One region of the Flavobacterium sp. W21_SRS_FM6 genome, then DNA from elsewhere that is predicted to be linked to it. Evidence: riboswitches for the same ligand, from Rfam matches in the RefSeq annotation. Region 1 holds a riboswitch; the other holds the start of a gene.
What was found. Region 1 has a riboswitch for thiamine pyrophosphate ahead of thiC (phosphomethylpyrimidine synthase ThiC). Riboswitches for the same ligand answer to the same signal wherever they lie in the genome.
Positions count from the first base shown of each region.

Region 2: another riboswitch for thiamine pyrophosphate. It lies ahead of ACEN2L_RS16565 (TonB-dependent receptor); the one in region 1 lies ahead of thiC (phosphomethylpyrimidine synthase ThiC).

Region 1 covers NZ_JBGQOM010000018.1:30,489-33,911, forward strand. The annotation lists gene spoT (bifunctional GTP diphosphokinase/guanosine-3',5'-bis pyrophosphate 3'-pyrophosphohydrolase) at 1-578, opposite strand, end outside; gene rpoZ (DNA-directed RNA polymerase subunit omega) at 686-958, opposite strand; TPP riboswitch at 1,115-1,213, shown strand; gene thiC (phosphomethylpyrimidine synthase ThiC) at 1,374-3,335, shown strand; gene ACEN2L_RS20050 (bifunctional hydroxymethylpyrimidine kinase/phosphomethylpyrimidine kinase) at 3,338-3,423, shown strand, end outside.
Region 2 covers NZ_JBGQOM010000011.1:2,120-5,542, reverse strand. The annotation lists gene ACEN2L_RS16565 (TonB-dependent receptor) at 1-1,598, opposite strand, end outside; TPP riboswitch at 1,653-1,755, opposite strand; gene ACEN2L_RS16560 (SdiA-regulated domain-containing protein) at 1,854-2,714, opposite strand; gene ACEN2L_RS16555 (acyl-CoA thioesterase) at 2,752-3,159, opposite strand; gene ACEN2L_RS16550 (tRNA(Met) cytidine acetyltransferase TmcA) at 3,224-3,423, shown strand, end outside.

The sequences.
Region 1 (3,423 bases):
AGTGGATACATGGCTTGAAAACCTAAGTCTTCAAGCTCATTTTTAATTTCGTGAATACCTAGGCGATGTGCAATCGGGGCATAAATTTCAAGAGTTTCGCGCGCTATGCGGCGGCGTTTATCTGGACGTAATGAACCCAAGGTCCGCATATTGTGCGTGCGATCAGCCAACTTAATCAAAATAACGCGAATATCTTTGACCATGGCCATGATCATTTTTCGGAAGTTCTCAGCCTGAGCTTCTTGGGTACTACTAAACTGAATTTTATCTAACTTACTGACACCCTCAACCAGTTCACCCACAGTTTGACCAAACTGGGCACTTAAGTCGTCTTTGTCGTGATGCGTGTCCTCAATAACATCGTGTAATAACGCTGCCATCAAGGTTTCGTAATCAAGGCGCATGTCAGCCAATATACCGGCTACTGCAACAGGGTGCGTAATGTAAGGATCGCCACTTGAACGCATTTGTCCGCTATGTGCATCACGTGCTAATAAAAACGCACGTTGAATGTCCGCAACCCTATCGGGTGGCAGATAGCTCTCAAGTTTTTGTTTTAAGCCCTCAAACAAATACACAAATTACGCTTTTAGTCAGTGATGAATACAGCAAGAATACGGGGATTTTGTTTACAAGCCAACGGCTAAACACAGAGAATGTTTAGCCTTGCTATAAAAAAATAGAATTAATGCTCAGAAAGGATGTTTGCAACAGATGCGAATTCAACACGATCTTGTTCATGTTGATCACGAATGCTTTGCTCTTCAAGGGTTTTAGCGTTAACTAAACCTTGCTCAATTTCACGTAATGCAATTACGGTTGGCTTGTCAGTGCCTCTTGATACTAAAGGATCTTTTCCTTCAATAGCTATTTGACGAGCACGGCGAGCTGCCACCAAAACTAAATCAAATCGATTGCCAATTTTATCTACAGCATCTTCAACTGTTACGCGAGCCATGATGATTTCCGTTAAATGTTTATTGAAAAAAGGTCGCATAGTGTACTGATTTATGCGCCCGTTTAAAAGCAATTTGATCGATAAAGCACTAATCAGATCGACTTACTCCTCATTAACAAATCACTTGTGGCTAATTTCCTCTTATGTTTATACTTAAAGCTCTTGTCGGAGTGCCTAAGGGCTGAGACCGTTAATTCGGGATCCGTTGAACCTGATCGAGTTAGTACTCGCGAAGGAAACAAGCGTGATAGCGCTAATTGTTCATGAAAGTGAATCTAATTGGTTTTCATCATTTTGCTAACAACCGTATTTTTGTGCCACATCAAGCGGCTGAAAATAAAACGTTGTTAGTGCTTTTCAACACAATACTTCTCCAGACAAGCAACTTTCTTTTTAACTACAAGTGAGATTGCTAATGTCAAATCGTCGTCAAACCCGTGCCCAGGCACAACAATTTATTGAAAATTTAAAACCCTTATTACATCCCAATTCTAAAAAAGTGTATTTGTCAGGCTCTCTGCACAATATCAAAGTGGGCATGCGCGCTATTAGTCAAGCAGATACTTTACTCGGGGGCACTGAAGATTTCCCAATCACCGAGTCAAATCCCGACATTATGGTGTATGACTGCGCAGGCCCCTATTCCGATCCAGATGCAGAAATTAACGTGCACCAGGGCTTAAGCAAACTCCGTCAGGCATGGATACTGGCAAGAGGTGATGTAGAACAACTTAACCAAGTCAGTTCACACTATACCCAACAGCGCCTTGCTGACGATGGCCTTTATCATCTCAGGTTTGATGCCTTACAAACACCTCTTAAAGCTAAACAAGGTAAATGCGTTACCCAAATGCATTACGCCAGAGCCGGTATGATTACACCAGAAATGGAGTACATTGCTCTGCGTGAAAACATGGCCCGCGAGCACGTGAGTGACGGCGTATTAACGCAAAAGGCGCCTGGCAATGCCTTTGGTGCCAATATTGGCAAGCCCATTACCGCGGAATTTGTACGTAATGAAGTGGCCCGTGGACGAGCGATTATTCCGCTGAATATTAACCACCCTGAGGCCGAGCCCATGATCATTGGTCGAAACTTTTTGGTGAAGGTCAACGCCAATATTGGTAACTCAGCGGTTACATCGTCAATTGAAGAAGAAGTCGAAAAGCTAGTATGGTCAACACGCTGGGGCGCCGATACGGTAATGGACTTGTCGACTGGGCGTTATATTCATGAAACTCGCGAATGGATTATTCGCAACTCCCCTGTGCCTATTGGTACGGTACCCATTTATCAAGCCTTAGAAAAAGTAAATGGTGTGGCCGAAGACTTAACCTGGGAAGTATTTCGCGACACGCTAATTGAGCAAGCTGAGCAAGGCGTAGATTATTTTACTATCCACGCTGGCGTGTTGCTGCGCTACGTACCCATGACCGCCAAACGCCTTACGGGCATAGTGTCCCGTGGTGGTTCTATCATGGCCAAATGGTGTTTATTTCATCATAAAGAGAGCTTCTTGTATCGCCACTTTCGTGAAATCTGTCAAATTTGTGCGGCCTATGATGTGTCACTGTCTTTAGGTGATGGCATGCGCCCAGGCTGTATTGCTGATGCCAATGATGAGGCTCAGTTTGCTGAATTAGAAACCCTCGGCGAGCTTGTAAAAATAGCGTGGGAATACGATGTGCAGACCATTATCGAAGGACCTGGCCATATTCCCATGCAACTGATTAAAGAAAATATGGACAAGCAACTGGCGATTTGTAGCGAGGCACCGTTTTATACTTTAGGCCCCCAGACTACCGATATTGCGCCGGGTTATGATCATTTTACTTCGGGCATTGGCGCGGCATTAATCGCTTGGTATGGTTGTGCCATGTTGTGTTATGTCACTCCCAAAGAGCACTTAGGTTTACCCAACAAAGAAGACGTTAAACAGGGTTTAATGGCATACAAGATTGCTGCACATGCCGCCGATATCGCCAAAGGACACCCTGGCGCGCAAATTCGCGACAACGCCTTGTCTAAGGCACGCTTTGAGTTTAGATGGGAAGACCAATATAACTTAGGCCTTGATCCTGATACTGCGCGAGCTTATCACGATGAGTCTTTACCTCAAGAATCCGCCAAAGTTGCGCATTTTTGCTCGATGTGCGGCCCTAAATTTTGCTCAATGAAAATCACTCAAGAAGTCAGAGATTACAGCGCCAAACAAGCCATAGAAGTAGAGCCAGACGCCAGTCGATTAGTAGACAGTCGCATGCTCAACGAACAAGAACTTGAACAATATATGCAAGAAAAGTCGGCTGAATTTAGGGCACAAGGTGCGCAGATTTATGCCCCGCTGTCTCAGACGTTGACAAAAGAGCCGGTATAAAGATGGCGACCTTCGATGCAAAGTCGCAGGCGGTTCGCCCCATTGTATGGAGCATCGCTGCTTCAGACAGTGGCGGCGGCGCTGGCAT
Region 2 (3,423 bases), on a different contig from region 1:
AAATCGACAAATGACTGGTCTTGAACAAACGAGTTCTTATATTGAATGTCATCACGCCACTGATAAAACAGCGTAAAATCCACCCTCAAACTCCCATCTTGGTTCGCGCCTTTTACACCAAATTCTGTGCCCACTAAAGACTCCGCGCCAAAGGTGGCATTACTTAGCAGTACATCTTTAAAAACCTCTAGGCCTTCGTCATTCGCTTTACTTAACGCTTGACCGTTGACCCCACCCATCTTGTAGCTGCGCAACACACTAAAATACAACATGGTATTCGCACTAGTTTGTTGATGGTAGCTTAGCTCTGCCCCCCAATCATCATGGTCAATGCTCTGCTTAATGGCTTGGCTATCTCGATAATCCATTTTTTGTGATGCTAAACGTAAACTGGCGGTAAGCCATTGCTTGTCGCTCAGATCAAATTTGTATTGACCAAATAGCGCTATATCTTCCCTTGCCACTTCACTTGAAAACGGCGCACTGTAGGTATAGTCACGATCAAGGTTTTCATCTTTATCGGCATAATAAAAACCGATTAACCAAGGGGTATCCACGTTATTTTTGCTGCTAAATTTTGCTTGCACCGTTTTATCGTTGCGGGTCCGATAATAGTAGTCAGTGGATGAATACTCCCATCCAGGTGCAATACCAACATAACTCCAGTCTTCATCATAGCCATAACTTAAATCCGCATCGAGCAAAGAGGTTTGTACTTGCACATCAGCCCAACTAAAACCCTGATAATCCGCCGTTAGGGCGACAGCATCACTTTTTTGCGTATCAACACCTGGCTCATCTGACAATGTAGTGCGGTTTCGGTCTAAAGAAAAAGCATCGTAACCGTTATCAACATCGATAAGATGTACTGTGGTATTGAGTTTTAAATCAGCGGTGATTTGCCAATCAACCTTGCCTCTAAAAGTAAACTCATCCTGATTGTTAGTGTCTTCACGATTTAAATAAGTGTTTGAAATGAACCCATCACTGGTATTTTGATGCAGTGATACTCGGCAATTGGCGGTATTGGTTAATGCGCCGCCCACCGCAGCGCCTAAGTTCCAACTATGGTAATTGGCATAGCCCGCTTGAAAATCCATAGTGGTCACATCACTGGTGGGTGCAGAAATCACGTTGATCATGCCGGCCAAACCATCGGCACCAAACCTCGCACTATTCGGGCCTTTAAAAATCTCTACCTGTGCCACATCAAAAGTACTTGCTCCGGCCAGTAATCCCGAATAATTAATCCCATCCACTAAGTAACCAACAGATGGGTTAATAGGATCCACAAACTGACTACGCTCGCCAATACCGCGAATTTGCACAAAACGACCACGGCTCGCTCCTGTCGCAAAGTTGACATTAGCCGAGCGATTAAAAAGTTCATCCAGATGTTGGGCATGGCGCTGTTCAATATCCAAAGCGGATATCACATCAATACTTGTCGCTAGTTCTGATAATGGTGTGGTAGTCAGTGCGCCATAAACAAGCACCCTTTCAACGTCTTCAGATTCATTTGCAAATGCAACATGACTCGCTCCAATCAGCAACGAAGAAACGGCTAAACTTATGTTACGTATTTTTGAATTTATCATGAGGATCTCTTCAATTCAGTTTGAAAAGATCCGGCTTTACGGCAGGTAAATGGGGATAGTGTCTCTTACCATTCCTACGCCGGTATTATCCGGATCAGGTGTAAGGGTTCGTGTTTTAATAACACATCTCAGCCTTGCGGCACCCCTTGGCTTACTACTTCTCTCTAAGAAAATAGCGTGCGCAGTCTATCAGTCTTAGTGTACCGCGCAAGTGAATATCAAAATTAAATATAACTAATTCATAATCTTAAGCGATTAACGAAATTTTAGTTTAGCTAATTTGTGAGTTGAAAAAAACGAACTTTCTTGACTGATCCACACTTCCCCGTTTGGACTCACACAAACGCCTTCAACCTGATTAAAGCCGTCAAGAGGATAGGTGGCGACCACGTTGAAACGTCTGTCTAGCAAAGCGATAAAAGGTGAAAACTTCCCGAAGCCGCTCACACTGTAACCTACCACAGTGAATTGCTTGCTTGATTTGTTAAAATCAATTCCCGTCACAACTCCTGGCAAACCATCAATTGAGGCGATCGGCGATACAACTTGCTCCGCTAGGGATGGCTCTATTTTATAAACATGAGAGACGGTGGACTGCCAACTCTTTGAAAAAAGTAGCAATTCATCATCAGCGCTAACTAAGGCTTCTGCGTCAAAATCATGTTTCAAATATTCATTGTTCTCAATGTTGTTATTAGCATAACTTAGCTTTAAGACCTTGGTAATCGCCGGCACTTGGTTTTGTTTATTGATGACGAGTATCTCTACAATTGCCCTTTTACCATTATTATTGCCGATATCACCCACATAAAAATTATCGTTATCACCTGTGATCGCCTCCCAGTCTTGATTTTTTTTATCAAGATCTTGCCTTCTAACTATTTCACCTGAGGTATTTAATTGATAAATAGTCGGCGAATTACCTGAATCGTTAATGGTAAAAATAGTGTCAGATGCGGGACAATATAAACCGGAGGTTTCGGCCAAATCGCCCGCTAAGTTAAATTCTGTTTCAACGGTATAACCAAGTTTGTCACTTGCTATTGAGCCACACGCGGTCAGCAACATAAAGCTTGCAATAAAAATAGCCTTCATCATTATCCTTTTATTTTCCACATGCATACTCCCCATTACGACACTAACCATCACTAGCCTAAATTAAACGACTAATCTCTTCTTTAGTTTGAATCTCTAATTGCTCTAGTGTTTTACCATGCTCTGCTGGCAAACGCGTTTCTGGATCGAGTTTTACAAACACAATATCGTCAGCAAAACAGATAGTTTTTTTGGTTATCTTGTTTCTTACCAAACAACTGACGGTAATAGATGTTTTACCCACTTTTTTGGTGGTTAGTCCAAACTCAACGACATCGCCAACCATCGCTGGCGATTCAAAACTAATTTCGCCAATATGCTTGGTCACCAGCACATTGGTTTCTAACTGACAAATAGCATAGATAGCCGCTTCTTCATCAATCCACTCCAAGGCTCGGCCACCAAACAATGAATTAGCATAATTGAGATCATTTGGCATCACTAACCGGCGAGATAAAAAGCGCATTCGTATTCCTTGTAAAGTTTGCATAAACTAGCGGCGCTATTATACATCCAAAGAACCCATAAAAGTGAAATTGTACAATCAAATTGAATCATGGCTGACTAGCCGCGCTAAAAATGTCGTTCACCGACAATTACTCGTTATTAGTGGTGACGAACCCTGGGCAATTGAGCAAGCAATTAAGCTCTGTGCAACCAATGATGACTTGTGGCTCGGAAATAGTGAAGGTGCCTGTAGCGAAATATCCCCTCAACAATATCAGAACTT